Regions from separate parts of the Desulfitobacterium dehalogenans ATCC 51507 genome, predicted to be linked through region 1. Evidence: riboswitches for the same ligand, from Rfam matches in the RefSeq annotation. Region 1 holds a riboswitch; each other region holds the start of a gene.
What was found. A riboswitch is a leader RNA that binds a small molecule or an ion and turns the genes downstream of it on or off. The one in region 1 is predicted to bind cobalamin.
Positions count from the first base shown of each region.

Region 2: linked by a shared signal. The riboswitch ahead of DESDE_RS05985 (bifunctional cobalt-precorrin-7 (C(5))-methyltransferase/cobalt-precorrin-6B (C(15))-methyltransferase) and the one ahead of cobT (nicotinate-nucleotide--dimethylbenzimidazole phosphoribosyltransferase) in region 1 are both predicted to bind cobalamin.
Region 3: linked by a shared signal. The riboswitch ahead of DESDE_RS10270 (energy-coupling factor ABC transporter permease) and the one ahead of cobT (nicotinate-nucleotide--dimethylbenzimidazole phosphoribosyltransferase) in region 1 are both predicted to bind cobalamin.

Region 1 is NC_018017.1:2,762,412-2,773,772, reverse strand. Features, by position in the region: gene DESDE_RS13375 (diguanylate cyclase) at 1-52, shown strand, start outside; gene lepB (signal peptidase I) at 166-687, shown strand; gene DESDE_RS13365 (aminotransferase-like domain-containing protein) at 748-1,908, shown strand; gene cobS (adenosylcobinamide-GDP ribazoletransferase) at 2,030-2,782, opposite strand; gene cobU (bifunctional adenosylcobinamide kinase/adenosylcobinamide-phosphate guanylyltransferase) at 2,784-3,398, opposite strand; gene cobT (nicotinate-nucleotide--dimethylbenzimidazole phosphoribosyltransferase) at 3,417-4,556, opposite strand; cobalamin riboswitch at 4,657-4,834, opposite strand; gene DESDE_RS13345 (ATP-binding protein) at 4,989-6,380, shown strand; gene DESDE_RS13340 (GerAB/ArcD/ProY family transporter) at 6,557-7,663, shown strand; gene DESDE_RS13335 (spore germination protein) at 7,653-9,182, shown strand; gene DESDE_RS13330 (Ger(x)C family spore germination protein) at 9,189-10,367, shown strand; gene DESDE_RS13325 (ParM/StbA family protein) at 10,455-11,361, shown strand, end outside.
Region 2 is NC_018017.1:1,228,002-1,239,362, forward strand. Features, by position in the region: gene cls (cardiolipin synthase) at 1-814, opposite strand, end outside; gene DESDE_RS05960 (MarR family winged helix-turn-helix transcriptional regulator) at 973-1,425, shown strand; gene ftsH (ATP-dependent zinc metalloprotease FtsH) at 1,476-3,302, shown strand; gene DESDE_RS05970 (glycosyltransferase family 8 protein) at 3,411-4,253, shown strand; gene cbiD (cobalt-precorrin-5B (C(1))-methyltransferase CbiD) at 4,300-5,439, shown strand; cobalamin riboswitch at 5,481-5,659, shown strand; gene DESDE_RS22970 (hypothetical protein) at 5,615-5,821, shown strand; gene DESDE_RS05985 (bifunctional cobalt-precorrin-7 (C(5))-methyltransferase/cobalt-precorrin-6B (C(15))-methyltransferase) at 5,826-7,052, shown strand; gene cobI (precorrin-2 C(20)-methyltransferase) at 7,152-7,895, shown strand; gene cobM (precorrin-4 C(11)-methyltransferase) at 8,643-9,413, shown strand; gene DESDE_RS06000 (cobalt-precorrin 5A hydrolase) at 9,410-10,513, shown strand; gene cobJ (precorrin-3B C(17)-methyltransferase) at 10,540-11,226, shown strand; gene cobK (precorrin-6A reductase) at 11,223-11,361, shown strand, end outside.
Region 3 is NC_018017.1:2,104,154-2,112,823, forward strand. Features, by position in the region: gene DESDE_RS10100 (nuclease-related domain-containing protein) at 1-805, shown strand, start outside; gene DESDE_RS10105 (secondary thiamine-phosphate synthase enzyme YjbQ) at 756-1,154, shown strand; gene DESDE_RS10110 (DMT family transporter) at 1,215-2,150, shown strand; tRNA gene DESDE_RS10115 (tRNA-Glu) at 2,341-2,416, shown strand; tRNA gene DESDE_RS10120 (tRNA-Val) at 2,423-2,498, shown strand; tRNA gene DESDE_RS10125 (tRNA-Asp) at 2,505-2,580, shown strand; tRNA gene DESDE_RS10130 (tRNA-Tyr) at 2,611-2,694, shown strand; tRNA gene DESDE_RS10135 (tRNA-Met) at 2,703-2,777, shown strand; tRNA gene DESDE_RS10140 (tRNA-Gln) at 2,820-2,894, shown strand; tRNA gene DESDE_RS10145 (tRNA-Lys) at 2,901-2,976, shown strand; tRNA gene DESDE_RS10150 (tRNA-Gly) at 2,996-3,070, shown strand; tRNA gene DESDE_RS10155 (tRNA-Arg) at 3,078-3,154, shown strand; tRNA gene DESDE_RS10160 (tRNA-Thr) at 3,179-3,254, shown strand; tRNA gene DESDE_RS10165 (tRNA-Leu) at 3,263-3,347, shown strand; tRNA gene DESDE_RS10170 (tRNA-Ser) at 3,362-3,452, shown strand; tRNA gene DESDE_RS10175 (tRNA-Asn) at 3,466-3,540, shown strand; tRNA gene DESDE_RS10180 (tRNA-Ile) at 3,542-3,618, shown strand; tRNA gene DESDE_RS10185 (tRNA-Gly) at 3,624-3,697, shown strand; tRNA gene DESDE_RS10190 (tRNA-Glu) at 4,003-4,078, shown strand; tRNA gene DESDE_RS10195 (tRNA-Val) at 4,085-4,160, shown strand; tRNA gene DESDE_RS10200 (tRNA-Asp) at 4,167-4,242, shown strand; tRNA gene DESDE_RS10205 (tRNA-Tyr) at 4,273-4,356, shown strand; tRNA gene DESDE_RS10210 (tRNA-Met) at 4,365-4,439, shown strand; tRNA gene DESDE_RS10215 (tRNA-Gln) at 4,482-4,556, shown strand; tRNA gene DESDE_RS10220 (tRNA-Lys) at 4,563-4,638, shown strand; tRNA gene DESDE_RS10225 (tRNA-Gly) at 4,658-4,732, shown strand; tRNA gene DESDE_RS10230 (tRNA-Arg) at 4,740-4,816, shown strand; tRNA gene DESDE_RS10235 (tRNA-Thr) at 4,841-4,916, shown strand; tRNA gene DESDE_RS10240 (tRNA-Leu) at 4,925-5,009, shown strand; tRNA gene DESDE_RS10245 (tRNA-Ser) at 5,024-5,114, shown strand; tRNA gene DESDE_RS10250 (tRNA-Asn) at 5,128-5,202, shown strand; tRNA gene DESDE_RS10255 (tRNA-Ile) at 5,204-5,280, shown strand; tRNA gene DESDE_RS10260 (tRNA-Gly) at 5,286-5,359, shown strand; gene DESDE_RS10265 (CoA-binding protein) at 5,440-5,832, opposite strand; cobalamin riboswitch at 6,035-6,219, shown strand; gene DESDE_RS10270 (energy-coupling factor ABC transporter permease) at 6,422-7,162, shown strand; gene DESDE_RS10275 (energy-coupling factor ABC transporter substrate-binding protein) at 7,165-7,476, shown strand; gene cbiQ (cobalt ECF transporter T component CbiQ) at 7,556-8,326, shown strand; gene DESDE_RS10285 (ATP-binding cassette domain-containing protein) at 8,374-8,670, shown strand, end outside.

The DNA of each region.
Region 1 (11,361 bases):
AAGGCTTTATAGAGGTAAAAATTTAGGGAAAGGGAATATCATAGCGGACTGACCCTCCAAGCGGAGGGGTCTTTTATTTAGTAGGGATTTCGTGGTATTCTGAAACAAGTAAGCAAGCTTCGTATATCCACACAGTGGACAACTATTGCAGAGGGTGTGACTTGAATGAAAAAATATTTACGCACAATTTTTGAATGGGGGATTTTGATCGTAGTCGCCTGGGTTTTATCCTTTGGAATTAGAACCTATATCATCGACACCCGCATTGTCCCTACCGGTTCCATGCTCCCCACTATCCAACTTCAAGATCGCTTAATCTTCGATAAGGTATTTTACAAAAGTAAACCCCTCCAGCGTGGAGATATCATTATGTTTACTGCACCAGAAGGCTCGGGAGAGCACGATGATTTGGTTAAACGTGTCATCGGTTTACCCGGGGAGACCTTGGAAGTCCGGGAGGGTAAAGTATGGATTAATGGAGAACCCCTGGAAGAACCTTATTTGAAAGAGGCTCCTGAATATGACTATGGGCCTATCCAAATTCCGGAGCAATCCTACCTTGTTTTCGGGGATAATCGCAACAACAGTAAGGATAGCCATGTCTGGGGCTTCGTTCCCGAGAAAAATATCGGAGGAAAAGTTTTAGTGCGTTATTGGCCTATGGAACGCTGGGGTTTTCTTGAGTAATGAAGGAATAATATCTTTGGGTATTATTACTATAGATTTGAGGATGGAAAGGAGAAGCTAATGAAGTACGCCAAGTGGATGAAAAATGTAGGAGAAGGATTTATCGGGGAAATGCTCAGAGCAGCCCAAAACCCCGAGATGATATCTTTTGCCGGAGGGTTACCTGCCCTTGACCTTTTTCCTACTCAGGATTTACAGGCAGCCTTCCAAAAGGTTTTTGAGGAACAGGGCAATTCCGCCTTACAGTATGCTCAGACCGCAGGATATCCGGAGTTGAGATCATGGGTTGCCTCTCAGCACAAACGCAACCAAAGACCTGCCCAGACCAGCGAGGTGATTATCACCACCGGAAGTCAGCAGGGATTGAGCCTATTAGCCCAAACTTTTTTGGATCCGGGAGATACGGTTTTCTTGGAGACGCCTACTTATTTGGGTGCTATTCAAGCTTTCGAGGGATTTCGGGCTAATTTTCAGATGATCCCCTGTGATGAGGAAGGAATCATTCCCAGTGAACTGGAGAAAGCTTTAGCTTTCACCACGCCCAAATTTCTTTACTTAATACCGAATTATCAAAATCCCTCGGGAAGAGTTATGGGGCTGGAGAGAAGAAAAGAGCTTCTCAAAGTGTCCCAAAAATATGATCTGCTTCTTATCGAGGATAATCCTTACGGAGAATTGCGTTATGAAGGAGAGGCAATCCCTCATCTGGCGGAATTGGGGGAAAATGTCATCTATCTTGGGACCTTTTCCAAGGTTTTGGCACCGGGGTTGCGGATAGGTTATGTTCTTGCCGATGAAGATATTATTATGCATCTGGAACAAACCAAAGAAGGCGTGGATCTTCATAGTAATAACTTAACTCAGAGAGCGATCTATGAATATCTGAAAAAGGATCTTTTGCCGGATCATATCCTCAAATTGCGGAAAGTTTATAATGATCGCCGTCAGGCTATGGTGGAGTCCATCCATACTTATCTGGGAGATAGAGTAGAGATGATCGTCCCCTCAGGTGGTTTATTCCTTTGGGCCAAGCTGATTGGCGTGAACAATAGCTTTGACTATGTGGAAGATATGATTCGCCAAAATGTTCTTTATGTTCCCGGAGCTCTCTTCTACGCCGATGGCCGGGTGTCCAATGAAATGCGCCTCAATTACTCCTGCTCGACACCGGAGATTATTGAAGAAGGAATGAAGCGTTTAGCCAGGGGGCTGAATAAATAGGCTTGAAAAAGCTTTACTACCTGTACTAAAACTAAGAGACCGTTGCCCAGTGAACTTCACAGTTCGTTGAGCAACGGCCTCTTTTGTTAATTCGGAACGGATTACGAATTTCGGACAAGTTCTAAGAAATCAGAGGGAATGCCCCCAAAAGAAAGAGCAGTTCGGAGAGTTCAATGCTGGCGCCATAAAGATCCCCGGTTAACCCTCCCAGAAGACGGGACACCTTGCGAGTGAAAAAGAGGATGAATAGGGTGGCTAGAATAAAGCCGGAAATCCCCGGCCAGTGCAGAACCCAATAGGTGAGGAAAAGGAGCAGCAAGCCTTCACCTAAGAATAACCACCGGGTTTTAAGGGAGGCTTCATGAAATCCCTGACCGAAGCCCTGGGCCCGGGCGTAAGGGAAGAAATGAACCCCAATCTGAAAAATCCAGCGGGATAGGATGGGCATGAAAAGAATGAGGTAAGGAACAAAAGGTGAGGGGAGGGCAAGGAGTCCGGCCAGGAGAGTGAATTTGAGCAGCAGGTAAACCATGGCACTTACGGCGCCGAAGGCTCCCACATGGCTGTCCTTCATAATCTCCAGCATGCGTTCAGGTGTCCGTGCTGAAAGCAATCCATCCATGCTGTCCATAAATCCATCAAGATGGATTCCCCCGGTGAGAATGAGTTCCAGGGTAAGGAGTAAAGCGGCCGTAACCAGAGGTGGGTAGTGGGGAAGGAGCAGGATGAGGGCCAGCCAGAGTGTTCCCCCCAGAATTAAGCCCACTAAGGGATAATAATGCTGGCTTTGAGTGAACTCCTCCGTGGTCACATTTTCCGGCTGTGGAAGAGGTATTCGTGTGAGAAAGGTCAGGGCGATCCATAATTTGCGCATGCTAGGAATCCTCGCGCCGCAAGGAATCCAATAAAGCCTGGCCGGTGGCTTTGATCTCCGTCGGATAACCGGCAACGACCGAATAGACCTGTTGGGCACCTTGACCGAGGATCTGGTTGGCCCTGCCGGCCAGATCCCGATACACTCTGGAAAGAGGATTATCGGGAACGATACCGTCTCCCACCTCATTGGTGACCATAATCACCTGAGGGGTAATATCCTGGGCTATATGAGCGATGGTGCGGACCTGTTCCAGAATCTCCTGCTCTATCCTATGGAGGGCTCGGGTATACTCCTGCTCAGGCAAATCATCCTCTGCCGGATAGTTGGCAAGAAGAAGATTGGTCAGCCACAGGGTCACACAGTCCACCAAGAGTACCGCCTTGTCCTGGGCATGTCGTTCCAACACCGATGAGAGGGCAAGGGGCTCTTCCACTAAGTCCCAATGGGAAGGACGCTGGTCTTGATGTTTTTTGACACGCAAAGCCATTTCCTCATCGTAGACTTGTGCTGTGGCAATGTAGATTACGGGCAGACCGGGATGGGCTGCCAGGAGCTCGGCAAAGCGGCTTTTACCGCTGCGGGCCCCGCCGGTTATGAGAACAAAATCCGACATAGTTACCTCCAATGATGCTTAGTTTTTACTGCTGACCCCTGCGGATTCAAAAGTAGCCATCTCATTGAGAATGCGGATGGAGGCATCCAGGAGATGGAAGCCGATAGCGGCCCCTGTTCCTTCTCCCAGTCTGAAATCCAGGTGCATGATGGGTTTCAGATCCAGTTCTTTCAAGGCGGTAATATGGCCAATTTCCACGGAAGAATGAGAAGGAATCAGGAAGAAGCGGGCCGTGGGGCAGAGACGTGTAGCAATGAGTGCGGCTGCCGTGGAGATTACTCCATCTAAAAGGATGGGGACACGGGAAAAGGCTGCTTGAAGAATTGCTCCAGCTAGGGCACCGATCTCTAAACCGCCTATTTTGCTGAGAACATCCATCCCATCCTGGGGATCCGGCTGATTGATTTCGATAGAACGGGCGATAACCTCTTGTTTGCGGATGAGTCCCGCATCATCCAGACCTGTTCCCCGTCCGGTAACCTCTTGGGGGGGCAAGCCCGTAATGAGAGAAATAATGGCTGCACTGGGAGTCGTATTGCCAATCCCTACTTCCCCAGTAGCCAGGACATTTACTCCGGAATCAATAGCCTGGCGGGCGATTTTAGCTCCGGTCAGCAGGGAGAGGAGAGCTTCTTTGCGGCTCATGGCGGGTCCCAGAGCCATGTTATGAGTTCCGTTCATGATGCGGTGAACCATGAGCTCAGGCGGGTCCAGAGGAAAAGCCATTCCCACATCGGTGCAGATCACATCAGCGTTGGCATGGCGAGCCAGGACATTGATCCCTGCACCGCCACTTAAAAAGTTATAGAACATCTGCGGGGTTACTTCTTGAGGGAAGGCACTGACACCTTCGGCCACCACACCATGATCTCCGGCCATGACGAGGATGGCCTTTTTTTCTACTTCCGGCCAAGGTTGCCCTTGAATCCCCCCCAATTGCTTGGCAATTGTCTCCAGGACCCCTAAACTGCCCTGAGGTTTGGTCAGGGAATCCAAGCGTGCTTGTACCGCTTCCATAGCCTGTTCGTCAAGACCGCGTATTCCCTGGATAAGATGGTTCAATGCGGCTTCACATTCCTCAAGGGAAGCAGCACCCAGGTTCTCCTGTTTAAAGAAATCATCCCATAGCTTGTCCTGTTCTAATTCGGTTTTACTCATCTTTATTCCTCTCCTTTGTAAAAAAAATAAAGTCCCGCCACTTAATAAGTGGTCGGGACTTTGCCTTCATCGCCGCTGCTTTCCAAATTCACCCATGGAAAGGCTTTATACATTCCTGGCAGGTCTCCTGGCTTGGATTCAAACGCTTTTTACCCCTTCCCGGCGTTGCCGGTGGTTATGGTTTAAGCTCATCCTACACAGTGGTGGGTCCGCACCGGAATCACACCGGTTTCCCTATTCTCCCCCCCGTGGGGGCACCAAAGAATGGTTTAATTTTTAATTAATTATAGAATACCAAAGAAGGAGAGTTTGTCAAGTAGTTGGCTTGTATTAAAAGAGAGATTCCGGTAAGATCAACCCTTTACTTAAGGAATTGAAGGATTTATGATAGTGTCTAGGAGTTGTACTAGAACACATAAGGATGTGCATTGCGTGAATAGGACAAAAATAACTCGATTATCCCTTCTTTTTGATGGAATGGTTGTGTTCCGTGGCTTAATAGGAGACCCAGTGGCGGCTTCTTGCCAGAGTCTGCTTCAGAAAATTGGGAGCAAAGAATTTGATCTTATGGAAATCTATAAAGACTACCATCATTTCTGCTCCTTAGCTACCCAGGTTCATTGGCCGGATTATCTTTGGGAACGTATTCTCCAGGATGACAATGAGCTCACCAGGCAAGCAGCCCAGGGGGGGAAGAATAGGGTATCGACCGGGCTTCGCCAACTGGCAGGGCGGGAGCTGCTGTATTTACGAGAGATCGCTGAACTGACGGCTGAAGAGATCAAGGATGCGGTTAATGCGCGGTGCGAAGAGCAGGAGATGGAAAACCTGGCTCTCTGGCAAGAAGCTCCTTTGCACCCTAAAACCTGGCCCATATGGATAAGTCTTCAGGAGATGAAGATGGGGGATGCTTATCCTACGGAAACCTATGGGCAAGAAGAAAGTTATGCTGAGGGTTATCTCTGGTCTTGGCAAAGAAGGCTGAAGCAAAGTCTGCTTCAAGGGACGGCAGAAGAAATGGTGGAGGCTCTCCTTTCTTATTATCAAACTATGGGTACAGGATTGTTTGGTCAGTGTATAGCTCTCAAATGGAGGGGCGAGACAGAAAGGCTTGAAGGGGTACGCCCCGATCCCATGCGCATAAACAAATTGATTAATCAAGAACGGGAGCAGGGAATCATCCTTCAAAACACTGAATTTTTCCTGAAAGATCTTCCGGCCAATAATGTGATTCTTTACGGCAACCGTGGGACGGGTAAATCTTCCTTGGTTAAGGCTCTATTGCAGGAATATTGTGATCAAGGACTACGTCTCGTTGAATTATCGAAAACAGATCTACAGGACTACCCTAAGATTATTCGGCTCCTGGCTAAGCAGCCTCTAAAGTTCATCTTGTTTATTGATGACCTTTCCTTTGAAGATACGGAAGGCGATTATAAGAATTTGAAGACCTTATTGGAGGGGGGCTTGGAAGGAAAGCCTCAAAATGTGCTGATTTATGCCACCTCCAATCGGCGTCATTTGATAAGAGAAACCTTTGGCGAACGCCAAGTTGATGAAGTCCACCGACGGGATAATATGGAGGAAAAGCTGTCTTTATCCGACCGCTTCGGCATTACGGTCACCTTCCCCACACCGGACCAGGAAGGATATCTGAAGATTGTCGAGAAATTAGCGGCTCAGGAAGGGCTGGCAATTCCAAGAGAGGATCTGCGGCAGCAGGCTCTGCGCTGGGTTATGAATCATAACGCCCGTTCCGGGAGAACCGCTCGTCAGTTTGTGAATTTTTTACTGGCCAAGCAAGGGATGGCGACTCATCCATAGTTTTTTCAACCGGCTCACAGGCCGGTTTTTTTATGGTGCGGTGTGCGCAAAGCTGCATAGGGGTCTGCCCCCGACACGGCAAAGGAAAGAGATTAATCCCTTCGGAAGATGCATAGTATCAGGCTGAGTGTTCATCCTAATACTAAGCTATCTATAATGGTGAAAGTGTGAAATCCATGAATGTAAAAATCTCAAGCCGCCAATCCTTTTGTACATATTTCATTATTGTCTCACTATCTTTAGGCATGCCCAATCTACTAATAAGAGAGTTGAGGCAGGATTTTTGGCAGGCCATCCTAGTGGCTATGGTTATAGAAGCAATGCTGGGTTTTTTCTTATATAAAATGGGGAGGAATTATATCAATCAGACGATTTTCCAGTACAGTGAGAAAATCCTCGGCAAAACCTTAGGAAAGATAAGCGTTGGAATTTTTAGCATTTACTTTATTAGTGTAGCCATCACTCTTACCCAAGCTCTTATCGACTTCTTTGGTTCGGTGGTGATGCCGGAAACTCCGAAATACGTCTTTGCTTTTTTGCTTTTACTGGTGAGTACATATGCCTGCTGTTCCGGGATTGAGGTGATTATGAGGCTCTCTGAGATTATTGCCCCTTTTGTCCTTGGCTCCTTTCTTTTTGTGACGCTGTTTAATATAGGGAATCTGGAGTTTGATAATTTGAGACCGGTTTTCCGGCACGGAATAGGTGAGATTCTAAGGGGGTCCATGCTTCCTTCTGCTTGGTTCGGAATCTGCATTATTATGGGTGTTTTAATGGCTTATCATAATAATCCTAAAGCCATGTATAAGGTAAAGCTCATGGGAGTCGGACTGGGTATTCTGGCGATCACCACGTCCATGTTCTTTGTCATTATGGTTATTGGCGTAGAAGTCAGTTCCAGGCAATTGTATTCTATCTACAATCTTGCACGCAAAGTCGATGTAGGAAACTTCATCCAAAGGACGGAAGCTTTTCAAATAGTATCGTGGACAGCGGGAGCCTTTTTAACTTTAGCTTTGTTTCACTATGCCGCTGTGGAAGGTTTAAAGCATATTTTTTCAAGCAAATCCCGTATGTTTTTGGGGATCGGCATTGCGGTGGTTATATTTGTCTTTGCTATCTTTATTAATCCTACCAGTATTGATAAAACTGTGTTTTTTAAAAATATCTTTGGAGTCTATGGTTTAACCGTCGAAATATGTGGAGTCTCTCTCCTTTATATAATTTATAGCTTAAAACAAAAATTTAAGGTATTTAAAAAGAGGTCCTCAAATGAGCGATAAGAATTCATCAGACATATCCCCCAACCTTGAAGAGAATCGAAGTCGTTTAGAAGATATCTTCAAAAACTCTGCGGATCTTTCATTTCGTGAATTGTGGTTTGACAAAACGAGCAAAGGTTTTTTGGTGTATCTTGATGGATTAGTGGATCGGCAATACATGAGTGCTTTTGTGATCAGGCCTCTCCTAGATTTTCGAAGCGCTGAGAAGAATTCGGAGCAAGCAGAGGGTTCTGAGCCAATCCTCTCTCTCAAGATTTTACACAGAGATGTCCTAAGTAATAGCTTAATTAATACTGTGAAGACCCTTGATGAAGTGGTGCGGGGGATATTATCCAGTCGAACGGCTCTTTTTTTAGAGGGAGCGGGGGAGGTTTTGCTTCTTGAGACCTTCGGTGCTGAGACCCGTAATGTTCAGCAATCGGAAACTGAGTCCACCATCCGGGGGCCCCGGGAAGGATTTGTGGAAAGAATTGAGGTGAATGCTTCTTTACTCCGACGTAAAATAAAGGACCAGCATTTACGTTTGGAAGCCATGAGCCTTGGACAAAGAACCAATACCACCATCTATGTGGCCTACATCGAAGGTATAGCTAACCCAAAGATTGTGGATGAAGTGAAGAGGCGCCTTCAATCCATTGATATTGACGGAATTCTGGAGAGCGGTTATATTGAACAACTGATTGAAGATGCTCCTCAATCAATTTTTCCTACTGTGGGAACTACAGAAAAACCCGATAAATTGACAGCAAAACTGCTAGAAGGCAGGGTAGGAATCCTGGTGGATGGAACCCCTTTTGTCATCACGGTGCCCTACCTTTTTGTGGAGGCCTTTCAAAATCCTGAAGATTATTATTCCCGGCCCTATTATGCTTCCCTGGTTCGGCTCATCCGCTACCTGGCTTTTTACTTCTCCACCACACTTCCTGCTTTCTATGTAGCTATCCAGACCTATCATCAGGAGATGGTTCCTACCAGCCTATTAATAAGTATGAGTGCCGGTCGCGAAGGAATACCATTTCCGGTGATCATCGAAGCTTTGGGTATGGGTATGGTCTACGAGATTCTTCGGGAGGCAGGCATACGTATGCCCCATACGGTGGGTCAGGCAGTAAGTATCGTAGGAGCCTTGGTCGTCGGGGAGGCAGCGGTACAGGCGGGCTTATTCAGCCAAGTTATGGTGATTCTGGTTGCCCTCACAGTTATTTCAGGGTTTCTTGTTCCGCCTATGACTGGACCAGTGTCCCTGCTGCGGTTATATTTTCTCGTGGCCACATCTTTTTTGGGAATGTTTGGCTGGCTGATGGCCCTGTTAGCCATTGTTATTCATTTGCTGTCCGTACGTTCTTTTGGCATTCCTTATCTTTCTCCTATTGTCCCAACCAATATCGGTGATTTGAAAGATGGCATGATCCGCTCCCCTCTTTGGTCCATGCTATCCCGCCCGTCCTTACTCAGTCCTTACCGGCGTCAAAGTAAAAAGGCTATGAAAAATAGCTTAAAAAAAGTAAAAGGAAGTTAAACAAAGATGATCATTCGATATATGAAGAGATGGGTAATCCTCATAGCCCTATTCCTTTTACTTTTATTGCCGGGGTGCTGGAGCCATCAAGAACTGAATGAGATCGGGGTCGTCAGTGCCATGGGATTGGACCTTAGCGAGCAAGGGAAGTTACGACTGACAGTTGAGGTCATTAATCCCCAGGCCTATACAACCAAAGGTCAACAGAGCAAAACATCCACTAGGATTCTAACCAGCGAAGGTGAGACTTTATTTGAGGTGGCACGAGATTTGATGACTAAATCAGGGGATCGGCTTTTTTACCCTCATAATCAAGTGATCGTGATTGGGGAGGATTTGGCCAGAGCCGGGCTTCTACCTGCTCTGGATTTTTTAGAACGTGACCCTGAAATCCGTTTGTTTACTTGGATTATGTTGACAGAAGGGAAGGCGGAGGAGATAATCAGAGCTCCTTCCAAAGAGTCCCTGGTTTCTGCAATGCACTTAAAACTCCTGGTTGAGGATTATAAATCCACGTCCAAAGGTATACCGAAGAACATTCTGGACTTTACCAACATGATTTACACAGAAGGAATCGAGCCTACCTTAGGGAAAATAAAGTTCTATGAAGAAAAGGGAGAACCAACCTTCCATATGATAGGAGGAGGAGCATTTAAGGAAGACAAGCTGATAGCCTGGCTGGATGCAGAGGAGGCACGAGGATATCTCTGGGTTCATAACGATATCAAAGGAGGGATCATTACAGCCCATACTATGGAAGGGGTTAAAAAGACAAATCGGGCTGAAGGTTCTTCTGGCCTTGAGGGGCGGTTATCCTTCGAGATTATACGAGCAAAGAGTCGAGTAAAACCGGTTCTGGAAGGTGAAAAGTTAAGATTTGTTATCGATATTAATGTTACCTGCAACCTAGGGGAGCGAACCGATAATAATGAAGCCGTAACTAAGGAGAATTTCAAGGAATTAGAGGCGATTCTAAGCCAAGCTGTGATAGGGGAAGTTCAAGTTGTCCTAGAAAAGGCCCAAAAGGAGCTTAATTCTGATATTCTTGGGTTTGGATTAGCGACTCAAAGGAAATATCCAGACTACTGGAATCAACACAAGGATAATTGGGAGAAAATCTTTCCCGATCTGGATGTAGAGATACTTGTTAAAGCTGTGGTTGATGATCCCGGGTCCGTTCGATAAGGATAGACGCTAAGCAAAATGTGGTATACAATGGAGAATAATAGGGTTTTACATGGAGATTCCACGAATTGACGAGGAGGAACACCTGTGTTTGAAAACGATATTCTCGTAGCCGGAGGGGATCCGGGATTTGGAGCCATTAAGCTGGATGCGGGAGATACTAAAGTATTATTCCCAGCAGTCATATGCAAAGGAAATGAACGTATTTTTTCGACCTTGGGTAGTGGCAATGTAAGCCGGGGAACCGATGAAGAAATGCAGATCAGTTCTTTGGATGTCATCGTTACCAATCACTCCACGGGAGTTTCCCGCCATTATTTTATGGGAAGCCTTGCTGAAAGCTTGAATCCCAATGAAGCACACTATTGCTGGGACGAGGATAAATCAACCGATGAAGAAGCCACTGCTTTGCTTGTTGTAGCTTTGGCTATTGCTCAAAAAGAATCTAAGGCTAATATTTATTTAGGAACAGGAGTCCCTGTCAAATACTATGCAGCCCTGAAGGACAAGTACGAGGCTGAGCTTAAGGGATCTTGGTCGGTAGCCTTTCGTTCGGGACCCTTTAAAGGTCAGACCCGTCAGCTGACCATCATCCGTTCCCGGGTCCTTCCGCAAAGTTATGGAGTATTTATTAAAGAGACCCTCAATGAATATGGAATCCCCATCAGCCCTAAGCTTTTCAATGGTTATGTGGTAGTGATCGACCCAGGTTTCAGAACCACGGATGTTGCGACCTTTTATGATGGTGTCATGCTTGATCCCCCTAATTCTTTCAGCATCGAAAAAGGGCTGAAGTGGGCTTATACCGGTGTAGCTGAGAGGTTGAAGGAAATGACCCTTAACCATGCAAACCCCATCGAAACCGACGATAAGGAATTGGACAAAGTATTCCGTGTCAATGAAGGGATGTATCCTTGGAACACTGGTGCTATTAATCTCAATCCCGTGATGCAGGAAATGCTCCAGCAATTGGGAGCAGATATTTCCCGTGAGG
Region 2 (11,361 bases), 1.5 Mb from region 1:
CATTAATATATTCATCAGCCAGATTGACCCCACCTGTAAAGGCTATTTTTCCATCGATCACGGCAATCTTGCGATGATCTCGATTGTTCATGTGTATAGAGAGAACAGGAATCAGGCGGTTAAAGACACTGCACTTAATTCCTTTCTCCTCCAGTTTCTTTTCATAACCATAGGGCAACTTAAAGAGACTGCCCACATCATCATAAAGGACTCGAACATCCACACCTTGTTGGACTTTTTCTACTAAAATATCGAGAATAGAATCCCACATGACCCCTTCATCAATAATGAAATACTCTAAGAAAATAAACTTCTCAGCCTTTCTCAATTCCTTTAGCAGACGCTCATGCATTATCTCGCCAAGAGGCAGATATTCTGTAATGGTATTCTTATAAACGGGGCAATAGGAATATTTCTCGATATATCGAGAAAGGTTAGCTGCGCGATGATTTTGTACTTCAAGCTCCTGAACGATGACTTGATTCTGTATTAAAGACTGGTTCATTTTTTCGTTGACAGCCTTCATTTCACGCTTTTTACGCTTGCTTAACTTATTGCGGCCAAACAAAAGATAGAATAGACCCCCGAAGATAGGGAAGATAAGTATGGGGATAACCCAAGCAATCTTATAAGCGGGGTCAGATTTGCTGTTCAATATATAAAGCAGGGCGACAATGCTGAGAGATGTACAAATAGTATAGAAATAAATAAAATAACTGCTGAATCTCCAAATGATCATAACCAGAGCAAAGATTTGAAGGAGGAGAAGCAAGGCGATAGATATCACACGGTAAAGCATAGGCAAATTTTTCATGATTCTCCCTCCCATTCGTTATCTTAGTATATGTAAATTCCGGACTTTTTGTCCACTTGATAAAAAACAAGGAACTATGATGTATTGACTAGATAAAGTATACACTATAATATATATAGTGTAAATATAATATCGGAGAGCGTGGTGGGGGCCAAAGCATGAAAAGCATGGTATTTGAGAATGAAATCTGGGATTTCTTAAGGACGATAACCGAAGGTATGGCCAATGCATTCCGCCCCATTGTTGAGGAACACGGCTTGACCTTAATGCAGACGCGAATCTTAGTGGAAGTTAAGGACGGAGGACCTCACACTATAGGGAGTCTGGGAGGAATCATTGGCCTTACCAGCGGGAATGCCTCCTCAATGTGCAAGAAATTGGAGACTGCAGGATTTCTAAGACGGATTCGTACTCCTGAGGACGAACGATTTGTAAAACTTACCCTTACACAGCACGGGGAAGACACGGTTTATAGGATAGAGGAGGCTCTTGAACGGCGTTACGGTGCTTTTTTGGAACATAAGGGCGAAAAGGAATACCAACGATTTATTGAGTGCATGGACAATGTGAAAGCCTTTATGCAAGAGATGTATCGATTTGATCCGAAGTAGAATCAGAATCCCTGTGAGCGGTTAGATATAAAAATAATGGAGTGAAAAAAATGAACGGAAAACAAACCCCGAAGAAACCGCTTATCTATTATTCCCTGATTGCCTTGTTAATTCTTCTGTTCCTTAATGCTTTTGTTTTTCCAGAATTGCTTAAAAGACAAATTACTCAAGTGGATTATGGCTCTTTCCTGTCTTATCTTGAGAGTGGAGCGATTTCTGAAGTCGAAGTTCAGGATAATCAGATTGCTTTTGTGACCAAAGACTCCACAGGTAAAGAAACTGTCTTTGTTACAGGTGCCATGGATGATCCCGAATTGGTTAATCGCCTTAAGGCTGCCGGAGTGGATAAATATTCTCAGGTTATCCCCCGGGAAAACTCGCCCTTAATGAACTTTCTCTTGACTTGGATTCTTCCCATGATCTTATTATTTGGACTTTGGCATTTGCTGGGCAATCTGATGCAGAAAAAGATGGGCGGCGGCATGAATGCCATGACCTTTGGCAAGAGTAATGCTAAAATCTATGTTCAAGCCCAGACGGGCAAGACCTTTGCCGATGTAGCGGGTCAGGATGAGGCGAAAGAAGCCCTCACGGAAATAGTGGATTTTCTTCACGACCCCAGCCGTTATGCAGCCATTGGAGCGAATTTGCCTAAAGGGGTTCTTTTGGTAGGGCCTCCGGGAACGGGGAAGACCTTGCTGGCAAGGGCTGTTGCCGGAGAGGCTAAAGTCCCCTTTTTCTCCATATCCGGGAGCGAATTTGTAGAGATGTTTGTGGGAATGGGTGCTGCAAAAGTCAGAGATTTATTTAAACAAGCCAATGAAAAAGCCCCCTGCATCGTTTTTATCGACGAGATTGATACTATCGGGAAAAAACGTGATGGAGGATCTTTCGGAGGAGGTAATGATGAGCGGGAACAAACCTTGAATCAACTTTTGTCCGAAATGGATGGCTTTGATGGGAAGAAGGGTGTTGTGATTCTCGCGGCTACCAACCGGCCGGAATCACTGGATAAGGCTTTATTGCGCCCTGGACGCTTTGATCGCCGAATCCCTGTAGAGCTTCCGGATTTGGCAGGCCGAGAAGCCATTTTAAGGGTTCATGGACAAAAGGTGAAAATGGAACCCTCTATCGACTTTAAAACTATCGCCCGAGCCACTGCCGGAGCATCCGGGGCTGAGCTGGCTAATATTATCAATGAAGGGGCTTTGCGGGCTGTTCGTTGTGGGAGAAGCCGGGTGAACCAAAGCGATTTGGAGGAGTCTGTGGAAGTCGTTATTGCAGGCTATCAGAGGAAAGGGGCAGTGATTTCTCATCGAGAAAAAGAGATTGTTGCTTTCCATGAGATTGGTCACGCTTTAGTGGCGGCCAAACAAACTGATTCTGCACCCGTTCATAAGATTACCATCATTCCGAGGACTTCCGGTGCCTTGGGTTACACTATGCAAGTGGAAGAGGATGAGCGTGTTCTGATGAGCAAGGAGGAGGCGTTCAATAAAATCACGACCTTTACAGGAGGCCGGGCAGCCGAAGAATTGATCTTCGGAACCTATACTTCAGGAGCCTCCAATGATATTGAACAAGCGACCAAAATCGCCCGCGCCATGGTTACCCGTCTGGGGATGAGCAAGAATTTTGATATGATGGCCTTAGAAACAGTGAATAATCCTTATCTTGGTAGCGATACCTCTTTGATGTGTTCCCCTGAAACCGCAGCCAAAATTGATGAGGAAATCCTATCCATCATTAAAAGTGCCCATCAAAAGGCCTTCGGAATCTTAAAAGAGAATATTGACAAACTCCATGAGTTGGCGCGTTTTTTGTTAGAGAAAGAAACCATCACCGGAGAAGAATTTATGGCGGTGCTCTCAAGGTAAAATGAAGGACTGGTGATGTTTTTAACATCCCGGTCCCTGTTTTATATTGAATAGGTGACAAAGCATAATCCTCATATCCAAAGATAAAACCAGCAAAGGGGTAAATCCATGAATATTTTAGTCACCCTAAACTCGAATTATATTATACACTTGATCGTCATGCTCACCTCTCTGATTGAGTCCAATCCAGGGGAGCAGTTTACAGTTTATGTGGCTCATTCCGGCATGTCAAAAGAAGACTTTACCCGCATCAATCATGCCATTGACACCTCTCGATGTAAAATTGAAGACATTAAAATTTCCGATAAGGGTTTAAGCGATGCCCCCATTACCAGCCGCTACCCCAAAGAAATGTATTATCGGATTTTCGCTGTCAAATATCTCCCGGATCACCTCGAGCGGATTTTGTACCTGGATCCGGATCTAGTGGTGATAAATCCCTTAAAGGAGTTCTATACCATAGATTTCCAAGGGAATTTCTTCGCGGCGGCCTCCCATGTCAAGGAAATATTGAAAAGGATTAATCATGTCAGGCTTAATATGGCTGAAGACAGCACCTATGTCAATTCGGGGGTTATGATGATGAACTTGTCTCTGCTGCGCCAGGAACAGGATATTCATGAAGTCTATGAATATATTGAGGGATATAAGCATCGCTTATTTCTACCTGACCAAGATGTCCTTAATGGAGTTTATAGTGATAGAACGCTGACTGTGGATGCGAAAATCTATAATCTTAGTGAACGGTATTATGTTCTCTATAACCTGAATCCCAAGTATTGGGATGCGAAGATTGACCTGGATTGGGTCCGCAATAATACCGTGATTATCCATTATTGTGGCCGCAACAAACCCTGGAAGGAAAATTATATGGGGGAATTGGATGTTTTCTATAAAGACTATGCACAAAAGGTTCATGACAAAATGAAGGATTTTGAGACGACGAGGTGAAATGATAGCATTATAGTTGAATACGATAATAGATGGGGCGGCTGATATGAGGAAAGAGATGAAGGACAGGCATTCATGGAAAATGGGCTTTACTACGGGCAGCTGTGCAGCCGGGGCGGCAAAAGCCGCATGCTTCTTACTGAAAGGATTAAATCAAGGAACACAAGTAGATATCCCACTGCCCCAAGGGGAACGGCTTCAATTATCCATACATCGATGGGAAATGGAAAAGGATATAGCTCGTGTAGGTATTATCAAAGATGCAGGGGATGATCCTGATGTCACCCATGGTTTGGAAGTGGTAGCTCAAGTGCGGGTTCTTTCTGAAAAAGGAGAAATCCTCATTCGCGGGGGTCAAGGTATTGGCGTCGTTACCAAAAAAGGACTTCAGATTCCTCCAGGGGAAAGCGCTATTAACCCTGTTCCCCGGTCAATGATTCAGGCAGCGGTACGAGAAGTATTTCCCCAGGAAGAAGTCCTGGTGGTGATTGAGGTGCCTGATGGAGAAGAGCTTGCTTCGAAGACCCTGAATCCTCGTTTGGGAATTAGGGGAGGGCTATCGATTTTAGGCACAACAGGTATAGTTCGGCCTATGTCAGAGGAAGCGTTCAAGAATTCTATTCTGCCTGAGCTGGATCAAGCCGTTGCTTATGGACATAAAGCCATTGTTCTAACTCCTGGCAATTATGGTTTCAGAGCAGCTACGGCGGAACTGAAAGTTCCTGAGGAAGCCATTATTCAGATGGCCAATTTTGTGGGCTTTCTGCTGGAGGAGGCTGCCTATCGCAAGATCGAGAAAGTGCTTCTCTTTGGTCATATTGGTAAATTGATTAAAGTAGCCGGGGGGATTTTCCATACCCATACCCATGTTGCCGATGCCCGGATGGAAATTTTAGTGGCTCATGCCGCACTGAATGGTATTGACCGGAACTTTTTGCAGACCATAGCGGAGTATCCAACGGTTGAAGGTGCTGCTGAAGAAATTCGTACCAAGGGTTGGGGAAATCTTCTGTTTAAATTAGCAGAAAGGGCGAGTTGTCGGGCTCAAGAGCATGTGCATGGGGAAGTGCAGGTGGGAACCGCCTTTACTTTGCTTAACGGTGAGATCATTGCCTGGGATGATCAGGCCAAAGAGATCTGCAAAGAATTTTGGCATTGGCCGCAGATAGAGAAGGAATTTAGGTAAAAGTAGAGAATAACTTAGTAATTCGAATTAAATTGTCACAACAATCGGATAATACTCAAGGTTCCTCTTTTGAGGATGAAAAGGGAAGTCGGTGAAAATCCGGCGCGGTCCCGCCACTGTGAACCACGAGTGCCTCCTTATAGCCCACTGGGATAATCCTGGGAAGGGGGGAGGCATGAAGACTGGAAGTCAGGAGACCTGCCTTGAACATTGCATTACGCCCACGAGCGATGGGTGTGGTGATTATTTCGGAATAACCGAAGGGAAAAACCAAAGAGCCGCTCAGGGCTCTTTTTTATTTCACTATAAATCGCGGCAGAATTGGGCAAAGCCGAAGGCTTGGTTAATTAACGAAATAGTGGTTAAACAAAGGGGAAGGTGATGGGATGATCCAAATATTGGGGATAGGCCCTGGTACAAGAGCATGGGTTTCCCAGGCTGTTGAAGAAATGGTCCATCAGAGCGATGTTTTGGTAGGAGGGCAACGAGCCTTAAAGCTCTTTCCGGATTTCAAGGGAGAGTCATACCGGGTCAGTGGAAATTTAGCTGAAACCTTGGAAACCTTGCAGAGAGTATTACAGCAGGGAAAAAAGGCAAGTGTCCTGGTTTCTGGCGATCCAGGTTTTTATAGTCTGCTTCCTTGGTTGAAAAGGGAGTTCCCGCAAGAAGAAATCCAGGTGTTGCCTGGCCTTAGCTCCATTCAGCTTGCTTTTGCACGAGCAGGGATCCCCTGGCAGGATGCAGAGTTGCTCAGTGTCCACGGCCGTCCGCTGAATTGCTTACCTTTACATCTCAGCCGCCCCTTGGGAGTTCTCACTGGGGGTGAAAACTCACCTCAGAAGATTGCTGAGTATTATCATACCTATGACTTCAATCCGCAGATCTCTCTTGGCAATGCCTTGACTTATCCGGAAGAGCGTTGGTTAAATACAGATGCTCATCAGCTCATGGATTTGGAAGAAGATTTCTCTAATGCGGTGATGATCCTCTACCCTGAAAATCCAGAGGATAAGTCGGCTCAATCCTTGCTTTCATTGCCTAAGAGCTTTGGTATCAAGGATGAGGAGTTTGTTCGTGGCAATGTTCCCATGACTAAGAATGAGATTCGGATTCAAGTTCTGGCTAAGGCAGAGATTACCCCTTCGACCCGGGTCTTGGATGTGGGAGCAGGGACGGGTAGCATAAGCATTGAAGCGGCGCTTTTAGCTCATCGTGGCTGCGTTTATGCCATAGAAGAAAATCCGGAGGCACAGGAGCTTATTCTGAAGAATCAAGAGAAGTTTCGGGTAAGAAATTTGCGACTGGTTCGTGGATCTGCGCCTCAAGCGTTACAGGAAATCCCCCCTATGGATGTCTGTATTATTGGCGGTAGTCATGGGCAGATTCGGGAGATTTTACTTCAAGCTCCCTTGGCGCCTGGGGGAAGGGTTGTATTGACTGCCGTAACTTTAGAGACATTAGCTCATGGTATGGAAGCCTTAAAAAGCTTGCAATATGAGGATGTTGATGTGGTTTCGATCCAAGCTGTACGCTGGAAGGGTATTAAGGATATTCATCTTGCCCAGGCCCAAAACCCCGTATTTATACTTTCAGGAAGAAAGGGGATTATTTAAGGCCTCTGCTTCAAACAAAGGAGTTAAGAACCCGTTCAAAAGAAAATGAGCTCCAGAACCGCGGGATGGTTGCGGGCCGAAGAGCTAAGGAGGAACGAAGTGAAGAAGGATAGGAACGAAGACACAAACATAGTAAACAATCAGATCAGTGAAAAGGCTAAGCTTTACGGAATAGGGGTAGGGCCGGGGGACCCGAAGCTTATTACCTTGCGGGCAGTGGAAATTCTACAAGCTATTCAGGTGGTCGCCATACCCAAGTCCAAGATGGAGCGGGAAAGTGTCGCGTGGGAAATTGCCAAATCACACTGCCCCTCCGGAGTTAGCATTTTAGAGTTAGAAATGCCGATGACCGCTGATGAGAGCATACTTCAAGCTGCTTGGCATACTGCGGCAGAGAAGATTAAGGAGGAGCTCTGTCAGGGGCATTCCGTTGCTTTCCTTACCTTAGGTGATCCTTCCTTATACAGCACTTACAGTTATCTACTTGCTATCTTAAGAGATCAGCTTGAACCGGATCAGATAGAGACCATTCCAGGTATCACGGCTATGGCGGCTGCCGCAGCTCAAGTGAATTGGCCTTTGGCTACGGGAGATGAGCCTTTAGTGGTTTTGCCGGGGATCGAGGGCTTAGAGGAGTATGAGCAATATCCTAATCTTGTCTTAATGAAAGTATCGCGAAATTTGCCGGATGTACTGAATCATATCCAAAGAACCGGGTCACAGGCAGTTTTAGCTACCCGGGTAGGTCAGGCAGGAGAAGACGTTCGCCTGCTTGGCCCGGAGGAAGTGTTGGAAAAAGTGGACTATTTAAGTCTTGTGCTTTGTAAGAAGCCTCAATCTTGAGAAAGACCCTTTGAAAGCTAAATCTCCAGGATTTTGCTTTACACCGTTCGCTCAATAAGCTGCGCGGACAAAACTAACGCTCAAGCCCTTCGCTCCGTCGGGTGCCCAGCCAAATCGCTCCTGCTCAATGGCTGGTTGGAAACGTCCTGTTTCCAACCCGACTCCGCTGCAGTCTTTTCGCGAAGTTTTGTTCCCGCTCGCTTAAATTCGCTCTCTTTTGTAAATCAAAATCCTTGGGCGATTTTTCAAGTATTCGTTTAAGTATCTTTTCAGGACACAGAAAAAGACCCGAAAGAAGTGCAAGAAAGACCCACAAGAGTAGCTTTACGCACAAAAGCGAACGGATTTCACTGTGTATAAGGCAGCTAAGGCTTCTGCTTCGCTTCACTCACCATAAGCCAAGCTTTCTTTAAGCGGAGGGGCGGTCGGGTCAACGAGGCTTTCCTAACATAGCGTAGCCACGGTTCACATGTAGAAAACAGCGGGGTTTGGCGTCGAAAGTGTCCGGTGGACAGTTTCGCTCAAGGCGGCACTCCCCAAAGCATACGCATCCGCCGCAGATGCTGTTAAGAAAGCGAGTTGACCAGCCCTGGAGCTATGGAGTACGTGAGTCTCCGATCAAGAAACCTTCCGGTGGAAGGTTTCAGGAGATCACGCCCGAAGGTGCGTTGTGCGTAAAGCTACGCGACCCAGACGGCTGCACTAAAAAGATCTTTGGATATCATTATAAAGACAGGAGTGAAAACCTTGGCTGAGAATATTAATCCGGTTCTCTTTGTAGGAGCCGGTCCCGGGGATCCGGATTTGATCACTTTAAAAGGCAAAAAGGCTCTTGAAGAAGCCCAGCGGGTTATTTATGCGGGATCCTTGGTCAACCCGGATATCCTGCGGCATTGCCGAGAGGGCATAGCTTTATTTGACAGTGCCGGGTTAACCTTGGAAGAGACTGTAGCCATCATGGCGGAAGGGGTACAAAAAGGAGAAAAAGTCGTTCGTTTACACACTGGAGATCCCAGTGTTTATGGAGCCATCCAGGAACAGATGCAATGCCTGGAAGAAAAGGGCATTACCTACGGAGTGATCCCGGGAGTAAGCTCTGTGTTTGCCGCCGCCGCTGCGGTGAAAAAAGAGTTTACCCTGCCTGAGGTCAGCCAGACCTTAATTCTTACACGACTGGCGGGAAGAACCCCGGTGCCGGAAAAGGAAGATCTGGCATTATTGGCTCAACATCAAGCCAGTATGGCGATTTTTCTCAGTGTACAGGATATAGGGGAAGTGGTGGCGACCCTGAGGAAAGGATACCCCCCCAATACACCTGTAGCTGTTGTGTATCGAGCCAGCTGGCCGGATCAACACATTCTGGAGGGTACCTTAGAAACCATTGAAAATCAGGTGAAAGAGGCGGGAATCCGTAAGCATGCACAGATTCTTGTGGGAGATTTTCTCCGGGATCAAGGGACCCGCTCTAAACTGTATGACCCGGAATTTACTCATGAGTATCGGCAAGGACGCTCATGAAAACAGCCATTGTGGTGTTAAGGGATCAGGGCTTAAGGACGGCCTGCCGGATCATCGAGAAATGGCCTGAAGAGGAACCAACCTTACTCTATCTGCACCGGCGTCTTGAGGGTCAGAAGCGCATTCATGAAACAGAAGAGCCTGCCCCTTGCTGCGATCCTTATTATTTTAGTGAGCTGAAAGAAGTCCTTCCTGAACTATGGGAAGGTTCCTCTCTTTTGATTTTTATCATGGCTACGGGGATTGTGGTTCGTCATATTGCTCCTTATCTTCAGGGTAAGGATCGGGATCCGGCCGTATTGGTGCTGGATGAAAAAGGGGAATTTGTAATCTCCCTCTTATCCGGGCATTTAGGAGGAGCCAATGCCTGGGCGAAATCCGTGGCCCAGTGGATCCATGCCCAGCCGGTGATAACCACTGCCACAGATGTGCAAGGGCTGACCGCACCTGATGAGTACGCCCGACGGTTTGGTTGGTCTGTCGAACCTTTATCAGGACTGAAGGAAGTCAATTCTTTGTTGCTGGAGCAGGGTTATCTCAAGGTCTGGACCGATTGCCTGCCCGAGGAACACCCCCTGCGTCAGGACCCTTATTACCATTTCCTTAAGGATAAAGATAAAGAACATGCCCAGCTATGGGTTACAACAGAACAACTTGCGGCTCAGCATGAGCGGATCCAGGGAAAAAGCAGGCCCCTTCATTTGGTGCCAAGGATCTTTGGTATCGGAGTAGGGTGCCGCAGAGGGGTAAGTAGGGAGCAGGTGATCGAAGCCATTGAGGGAAGTCTCAAGCAAATAGGGATATCACCAAAGAGTATTCAGGGGCTATACAGTATTGAATTAAAAGCGGATGAAGCAGGAATTATCGAGGCAGCCCGAATCCTGGGCATACCCTTTCATACCTTTTCATCACAAGAAATACAGAGTATAAATGAACAACAAGGGCTAAGGCCATCGGAATATGTCAAAGAGAAGATTGGAGTGGATGGTGTATGCGAAGCAGCGAGCTTACTGGGAACGAGTCAGGGAGAGTTAGTTCTTCCCAAGCAGAAGTGGAATGGGGTCACGGTGGCCATCAGCAAGGCAAAATCTATGTGGTAGGCATTGGTCCTGGAGATGCGGAGCATATGACTCAACGGGCTCAGTCGGTATGGAAAGAAGTGGATGTGGTCGCCGGATACAAAACCTATATCGATTTGATTCGTCCTTGGCTTGCCGAGAAAAAAGTGGTGGCCACGGGTATGCGGCAAGAAATTGATCGCTGCCGCGAAGTTGTAGAGATCGCTCTGGAGGGTCAGGCCATTGCCTTGGTCAGCAGTGGAGATGCGGGAGTCTATGGTATGGCGGGGATTCTGATAGAATGCCTGGAAGAAAAAGATGCCTTGGATATTCCTTTGGAGATTATCCCTGGGGTAAGTGCTGCCAATGCTGCATCATCCCTGTTAGGAGCGCCTTTGATGCATGATTTTGCGGTCATTAGTCTGAGCGATCTGCTCACGCCCTGGGAAGTTATTCAAAAGCGCGTTAAGCTGGCAGCAGAGGGAGATTTCGTCATGGCCATTTATAATCCAAAGAGTAAAGGCCGTCAGGACCAGATTGAATGGGTTCGTCAAGCAGTACTCGAATATCGAGATCCCCAAACCCCGGTGGGAATTGTAAAGGAAGCGTTGCGTGGTGACTCTCAAGTGATCATCACGACTCTTGCAGAATTTACCCAATCCCCCATTGATATGTTGACCACAGTCATCATCGGCAATTCCCATACCCGTGTCGTAGGCCCCTATATGGTGACTCCGAGGGGATATGTTTTATGAGGTTATTCATCCTGGCGGGGACTGAGGATGGCAGGGAATTAGCATTTGAATTACAAAAACATGGTCATGAGGTTCTGGTTTCTACTTTAACGGAATACGGTGCCGAAATCGCTGAGCGTCAAGGTCTACGTACCT
Region 3 (8,670 bases), 660 kb from region 1:
TAAACATGAGATCGGGGAATACAAGCTTGAAGTGGAGCTTACTCATTTGCCAAGATGCTTTCGTCGTCTGAGCAATCTCCTGTTAAAAACAAAGGGTGGCTTTCAGCAGATTGATCACCTTCTGATATCTCCTTATGGAATCTTTCTCTTGGAGGTCAATAATTTGTCGGGGCTGATTGTAGGGGAAGAAGAGGACCCCAAGTGGTATCAGTCGATTACCTGGAGGGTGAAACCTTTCCCTAATCCTATTCTGGAGAATCAGGTCCGAATTAAAGTGCTGCAAGAGTTGGCGGGGCTTGATGAAACAATCCCGGTCTTTTCTTATGTGACCTTTAACCGGCGTTGTAACCTGAAGGTTTTTTCAAGTGTGGTCTTTTATGATATTGATCTTCTGGCCTCAATCATTAAACTGACCCAGAATCAGCCTGTCGTACTCTGTGATGAGGAAATTCTGCAGATTATAGAGAGGATTGAAAAAATCAATGTGACGGAGCTGGGGATTCGCAATGAGTATGCTGCACGCCAGCGTAGAGAAAGAATGCAGCATAGACCGAAGTATGGGGATATTCGTTGCAGTATTTGCCAAAAGGCTGTAAACGAACGAATGGCCCGATATTGTCTGAATCGTCCTGAGAAATTTGCTTGGAAAATCTATTGCGAAAAACACCAAAGGGAAATGACCAGGGTAGTAAGACGGGAATACACTCAACGTGAAGAATATGAGGAGATCGGAAATGGTAAGGGGAGAGAAAGACATGATACATACGTTAAGACTGGAGACCCAAAAAAGGAATCAATGGATTGATATTACTTTTTTAATAGAAGGATTTTTGCAGAACTCCCAGATTAAGGATGGCGCAGCGATTATCTATTGTCCTCATACTACGGCGGGAATCACGATTAATGAGAATGCGGATCCCGATGTTTCCCGGGATATGCTGAGGCGCCTGGATGAGATCTGCCCTTGGGATATAGCCCAGGATAAGCACGGGGAAGGGAATTCGGCAGCCCATTTGAAAGCCAGCCTGATGGGAAGCTCTCAGACTGTCATAATCAAAGAGGGAAGATTGCTTTTAGGCCGTTGGCAAGGGGTTTATTTTTGTGAATTCGATGGACCTCGCTCCAGAGAGTGTTTTGTAAAGATATTGGCTTAAAAAATAATTGTAGGGCAAAGGCAAGTACCCATTTTGGAAGTAAGTACTTGAAAGGGAAACATGAGTGAACTTATAGTTGAAAAGCACGAAGAAAAGACTCAAAATATCAGGACAAAAGCCGTCAGAGGGACGATATTTACCCTTATTGGCGGGATCAGTTGGGGATTTTCCGGTGCCTGCGGACAATACCTTTTTTCCGTGAAGGGGATCGACCCTCATTGGGTTACAGTGGTACGGATGTTTATAGCGGGGCTGATTTTATTTTCTTTGGTTTTATTTAAACATAGAAAGCAAATGATAGGTTTGTTCAGCAATACAAAGGATCGCTGGACACTTATCGCCTTTAGCTTATTTGGGCTTATCTCTTGTCAATACACCTATTTATTGGCCATATCGTATACCAATGCGGGAACAGCGACTGTGCTGCAGTATTTAGGGCCGTTATTAATTATGATTTTCGTTTGCGGAATAGATAGGCGCTTACCGACGAAGACAGAAGGCATTGCTATTGTTTTAGCTGTAACCGGTACCTTTTTATTGGCTACCCATGGGAATCTCAGCAACCTTGTCATATCTACCCAAGGGCTTTTCTGGGGACTGATGTCCGCTTTAGGATTGATGCTTTATACGATCATTCCGGGGAGGATTATTGGCAGATGGGGGAGCATCGTCGTTACAGGCTGTGGAATGTTAATCGGTGGGACAATCCTGCTTATATTTATTCGACCTTGGCAGATTCCCGTTTCCCTGGATTGGCAGGTGTTCTGGGGGATGTTGGCTATTATCGTGATCGGGACGGTTGTGTCTTTTACTTTGTATTTACAGGGGGTCAGTGATATTGGGCCTGTAAAGGCTAGTATGATCGCCAGTGTAGAACCTGTGTCAGCTGCTTTGTTCTCCGCTTTTTGGTTGAACACGGCTTTTGTCTGGCTCGATATTATAGGGTTTGCCTTAATTATTACCACAGTGATTCTTTTGACAAGGAAGGGAAGCTGAGAATAGATTGGATTAATGGACTTGTATTTTTTCTGTTAAAGAGCGGTACAATTAACTAAAAACAGGAATATATAGCCAGATATTGTTTCGAATTAACCGAATGTTTTCCCTAAAATATGTTAATTCTACTTAATAGAAAAAAGTATTTGACAAGTAAAGCTAGTCCATGTATTATAGTTATTGCGCTAGCGGCCCATTGGTCAAGCGGCCTAAGACACCGCCCTTTCACGGCGGTAACACGGGTTCGAATCCCGTATGGGTCACCAAAATTCGGGCGATTAGCTCAGCTGGGAGAGCGCCTGCCTTACAAGCAGGATGTCGGCAGTTCGATCCTGTCATCGCCCACCAAAATCCGGCCCCGTGGTGTAGTGGTTAACATGCCTGCCTGTCACGCAGGAGATCGTCGGTTCAAGTCCGATCGGGGTCGCCATTTTAATTTTATAAGCGGGAAACACAATGTGGGTAGATGGCCGAGTGGTTAAAGGCGGCAGACTGTAAATCTGTTCCGAAAGGTACGGTGGTTCGAATCCATCTCTACCCACCACTAAACATCGCGGAGTGGAGCAGCGGTAGCTCGTCGGGCTCATAACCCGAAGGTCGTCGGTTCAAATCCGGCCTCCGCAACCAAGGTTTTAAGTCAACAGCAGTTGATTTAAAAATAGATAGGATAGGGATGTCGCCAAGCGGTAAGGCACCAGACTTTGACTCTGGCATTCGTAGGTTCGAATCCTGCCATCCCTGCCATTTTATGAGCCATTAGCTCAGTCGGTAGAGCACCTGACTTTTAATCAGGGTGTCCCGCGTTCGAGTCGCGGATGGCTCACCATTTTATCATTCAACGACATGCGGGTGTAACTCAGTGGTAGAGTGTCACCTTGCCAAGGTGAAAGTCGCGAGTTCGAATCTCGTCACCCGCTCCAAAGACATGCGCTCGTAGCTCAGCTGGATAGAGCGTCTGACTACGAATCAGAAGGCCAGGGGTTCGAATCCCTTCGAGCGCACCATTTCAATTTTAGATAATCCTCAATGCCGTTATAGCTCAGTTGGTAGAGCGCATCCTTGGTAAGGATGAGGTCACCGGTTCAAATCCGGTTAACGGCTCCACAAACAATGCGGGAGTGGCGGAACTGGCAGACGCGCACGTTTGAGGGGCGTGTGGGTAACACCGTATGGGTTCAAGTCCCATCTTCCGCACCAAAAAGTAGTCTTTCGGAGAAGTACTCAAGTGGCTGAAGAGGACGGTTTGCTAAACCGTTAGAGTGGGTAACTGCTGCGAGGGTTCGAATCCCTCCTTCTCCGCCAGTCATAACACTATTCCTCGATAGCTCAATGGTGGAGCAACCGGCTGTTAACCGGTAGGTTGCAGGTTCGAGTCCTGCTCGGGGAGCCATGGCAGGGTAGCCAAGTGGTCTAAGGCAAGTGGTTCATACCCGCTCATTCGAGAGTTCAAATCTCTCCCCTGCTACCACACCTGCGGGTGTAGCTCAATGGTAGAGCGCTAGCCTTCCAAGCTAGTTACGTGAGTTCGATTCTCATCACCCGCTCCATAGGCAAGATTTAACCGTACTGATGTCAGTACGGTTTTTTTCACGATCAGACTTTCATGCTGAAAAGCAAGCATTTCCTCGGTAGAAAATGCTACTTAATTAAAAACTTAAGGTGCTGTTAAAATAAATTAAATAATTGTAGGTGAATTTTAGATAATAAGCAGACCAAAATAGTCAGTTAAGAGTGTATAGAATGGCGTATAAAAGCAGTATATATGGGTGATATAAGATTAAACTACTTTTTTAAATAAACGTGTTGACATTTATGCTCGATTCGGATATACTAACAAATGTTCCGCTAAAACGGCCCATTGGTCAAGCGGCCTAAGACACCGCCCTTTCACGGCGGTAACACGGGTTCGAATCCCGTATGGGTCACCAAAATTCGGGCGATTAGCTCAGCTGGGAGAGCGCCTGCCTTACAAGCAGGATGTCGGCAGTTCGATCCTGTCATCGCCCACCAAAATCCGGCCCCGTGGTGTAGTGGTTAACATGCCTGCCTGTCACGCAGGAGATCGTCGGTTCAAGTCCGATCGGGGTCGCCATTTTAATTTTATAAGCGGGAAACACAATGTGGGTAGATGGCCGAGTGGTTAAAGGCGGCAGACTGTAAATCTGTTCCGAAAGGTACGGTGGTTCGAATCCATCTCTACCCACCACTAAACATCGCGGAGTGGAGCAGCGGTAGCTCGTCGGGCTCATAACCCGAAGGTCGTCGGTTCAAATCCGGCCTCCGCAACCAAGGTTTTAAGTCAACAGCAGTTGATTTAAAAATAGATAGGATAGGGATGTCGCCAAGCGGTAAGGCACCAGACTTTGACTCTGGCATTCGTAGGTTCGAATCCTGCCATCCCTGCCATTTTATGAGCCATTAGCTCAGTCGGTAGAGCACCTGACTTTTAATCAGGGTGTCCCGCGTTCGAGTCGCGGATGGCTCACCATTTTATCATTCAACGACATGCGGGTGTAACTCAGTGGTAGAGTGTCACCTTGCCAAGGTGAAAGTCGCGAGTTCGAATCTCGTCACCCGCTCCAAAGACATGCGCTCGTAGCTCAGCTGGATAGAGCGTCTGACTACGAATCAGAAGGCCAGGGGTTCGAATCCCTTCGAGCGCACCATTTCAATTTTAGATAATCCTCAATGCCGTTATAGCTCAGTTGGTAGAGCGCATCCTTGGTAAGGATGAGGTCACCGGTTCAAATCCGGTTAACGGCTCCACAAACAATGCGGGAGTGGCGGAACTGGCAGACGCGCACGTTTGAGGGGCGTGTGGGTAACACCGTATGGGTTCAAGTCCCATCTTCCGCACCAAAAAGTAGTCTTTCGGAGAAGTACTCAAGTGGCTGAAGAGGACGGTTTGCTAAACCGTTAGAGTGGGTAACTGCTGCGAGGGTTCGAATCCCTCCTTCTCCGCCAGTCATAACACTATTCCTCGATAGCTCAATGGTGGAGCAACCGGCTGTTAACCGGTAGGTTGCAGGTTCGAGTCCTGCTCGGGGAGCCATGGCAGGGTAGCCAAGTGGTCTAAGGCAAGTGGTTCATACCCGCTCATTCGAGAGTTCAAATCTCTCCCCTGCTACCACACCTGCGGGTGTAGCTCAATGGTAGAGCGCTAGCCTTCCAAGCTAGTTACGTGAGTTCGATTCTCATCACCCGCTCCATAGGCAAGATTTAACCGTACTGATGTCAGTACGGTTTTTTGTTGTTATAGGCTTGAGCCTATTGAGCGAAAGCGGTAGGCCTATCTTCCGGGGCGTGTTTCAACCAGGACGCATTCATGGGTGATTAACTTGATATGGTTTTCGCGCCCCTTTGATAAAGCTTCATCACTCTCGGCGCCAGGCTGCATCCAGATTCTTTTGATACCTAACTGGGCACATTGGTCGACAATTTGTTCCGATATATGGGGAGGAACGATGAGGCTGACCACATCAGGAAGAACGGGTAAGGCATTTAATGAGGGGAAGCAAGGTTCGCCGTCTATCTCTGAGAGTTTTGGATTAATAGGATAGACTGTATAACCGGATTGTTTGAGCCTATGGTATACTTTAGTGCCAAATTTAGCCGGATCCTTAGAGACTCCAACAACTGCCCAGGTCTTCTGTTCTAAGAACTCTTCAATGTACTTTCGCATTTTTTTCTCTCCTTAACTTTCTTTTATATTATCGATAAGAATTAATATCACCATTTAGCTCTTTTTAAATCGTTTGATCAGCGAAATCTGGTCTTCCATTAGATGATAAATCGAAAAAATCAGAGAGATGAACTAATTAATATTAGTTTTCTCCATAATTAATATACAATTTACTTAGAAAAGTTGCTATAATGTTCTTGAAATTAAATATAGAGAGTTGAGTTGATTTTTCGTAAGAAAAGTCATAAGGGAAGTCAGTTAAGCTGACGCGGTGCCCGCCACTGTAAGAGGGAGTTGACTCACAATGATGTCACTGGATTATTATCTGGGAAGACGTGGGTTAATGATGAACTTGAGCCAGGAAACCTGCTTACTCTCTAAATTCAAGGAACCTACGGGATGTTGGGGAGGTGGATATCAGTGTTCAAGATATTCTTATCTGATACAGGATAGCAAACCCTTCTGCAAAGAAGGGTTTTTTGCATATCAGATAAGTATCAGATGTATATAGGCTTAAGGTGTACATGGCACCTGCATTGAGGTTATTTCACAAAGAATTTGTCCTATCAAAAGTGAAGGAGTGGGGAGTATGTCCAAACGAATACAGCTCTTTGTTGGTTTAGTCCTAATGATGTTTTTAATTCCCTATAAAGCATCGGCTATGCATATTATGGAGGGTTTTTTACAGCCGGGTTGGGCGATTTCCTGGGGAGCTTTAACCATACCCTTTGTCGTGTTAGGTATCTTTTCGATCAAGAAAACGATCTCCCTTAATCCACGGCTGAAAATTCTTTTAGCCATGGCAGGAGCTTTTGTTTTTGTTCTGTCTGCTCTTAAATTGCCCTCGGTTACCGGGAGCTGCTCGCACCCAACAGGGGTAGGTTTTGGTGCGATCCTTTTTGGACCGACGGCTATGGCGGTTATTGGAGTTATTGTTCTTTTGTTTCAGGCATTGCTCCTGGCCCATGGTGGATTGACTACCTTAGGAGCCAATACTTTTTCCATGGCAGTGGTCGGTCCTTTTGTCGCTTATGGTGTTTATAAACTTGTACAAAAATTCAAAGGCCCCCAATGGTTAGGTGTGTTTCTGGCTGCTTCCTTAGGTGATTTATCCACCTATGTAACCACATCGATTCAACTGGCCCTGGCCTTCCCTTCAGAAGTCGGAGGAATTGCTGCTTCTCTTACTAAATTTATGAGCATCTTTGCTGTAACGCAAATCCCGCTGGCTATTAGTGAAGGGATACTGACTGTAATCATCTTCAATGCACTGGCCAGCTACGGAAAAAGTGAGCTGCAAGATCTTAAGCTGTTGACAAAGGAGGCGTAAAGATGGCGAATTCAGGTGTAGAACAAACAAAGCGATCGACTTTAAAGATTAATCTGTTGTTATTACTGCTCGTGGTTGCCATAACTGTGGCTCCGTTAATTCTTATCAAGGACGCTGAATTTGGCGGGGCAGATGGCTTGGCGGAGGAAGAAATCATGACTATTCAGGAGGATTATGAGCCTTGGTTTTCCCCCTTCTTTGAGCCTGCCAGTGGGGAAATTGAGAGTCTGCTCTTTGCCCTTCAAGCAGGCTTAGGAGCAGGGGTCATCGGGTTCGGCTTAGGTTATTATAAAGGACGGAATAAGACTGTGTGAACGACTTGAGCCATATGGAGCGGGAATCCAGAAAACTACTTAGTGCTCACCGAAAGGGTGGGAGGAGGCTTCAAATAATATGCTGAATACGGATACCTATGCTTATGCCTCTCGGCTTAAAGCGATTGACCCTATGCAAAAGTTCATTTTTGCCTTCTTAACTCTGGGGGTATGTCTATGGGCCGATCAAATGGTTGTCTCCATAGCTGTGATTGTACTTATGAGTGGAGCTACTATTTTTTTCGGAGGCGCCCCCTTCTCCGTATGGCTCAAATTGATGATCGTTCCTATGTCATTTTTAGTTATCGGTATTATTACGATCGCCATTAATATTTCTCGTGATGTTCATAGCTTTTTATGGGCTTATTCCATAGCAGGGTATTGGGTAGGAATTTCAGAAAGCGGGATACGTGAAGGTATTAATCTTTTTTTCCGGGTACTCGGCTCCGTATCCTGCCTCTATTTTTTATCTCTAAGCACTCCCATGGTGGATTTGTTGTCCGTATTGAGGAGGCTCAGACTGCCCAAGCTTATGGTGGAGATGATGGGACTTATTTATCGTTTTATCTTCGTGCTTTTAGAGACTGCTGCGACCATGCTGATTGCTCAAAATTCTCGGCTGGGCTATATCAATCTTAGAACCGGGTATCGCTCTATGGGGAGTATGGTGTCTGTCTTGTTTATTCGTGCTTATAAACGTTCTAATGAGTTATATACCTCTTTAGAAGCCCGGGGATATGATGGAGAGATCAAGGTCCTGGAAGAAACCTATGAGAATAATAAAAAGTTAGTGTTTCTGGCCGCGCTGATTAACGGAGTATTGATTTTCTTGGCATTATTTTTGAAATGAAATAGACCATCTTAAAGACTTGAGGAAAGAATATGAATGAGAGTATAATGCAGGACAACATAATACAGCTTAAGGATTTGCACTACCACTATCCTGACGGGACCCATGCTCTTAAGGGTATCACTATAACGATTCCCAAGGGTCAGGTTACTGCACTATTAGGAGGAAATGGAGCAGGTAAATCCACGCTGTTTCAACATTTAAACGGAATTTTGAAGCCCTCTTCTGGAGAAGTGTTTTTTGATGGACAGCCCGTTGATTACTCGCGCAAGGGACTCTTGAACCTTAGGCAAGCTGTTGGAATGGTGTTTCAAGATCCGGACAACCAGCTTTTTTCGGCAAGT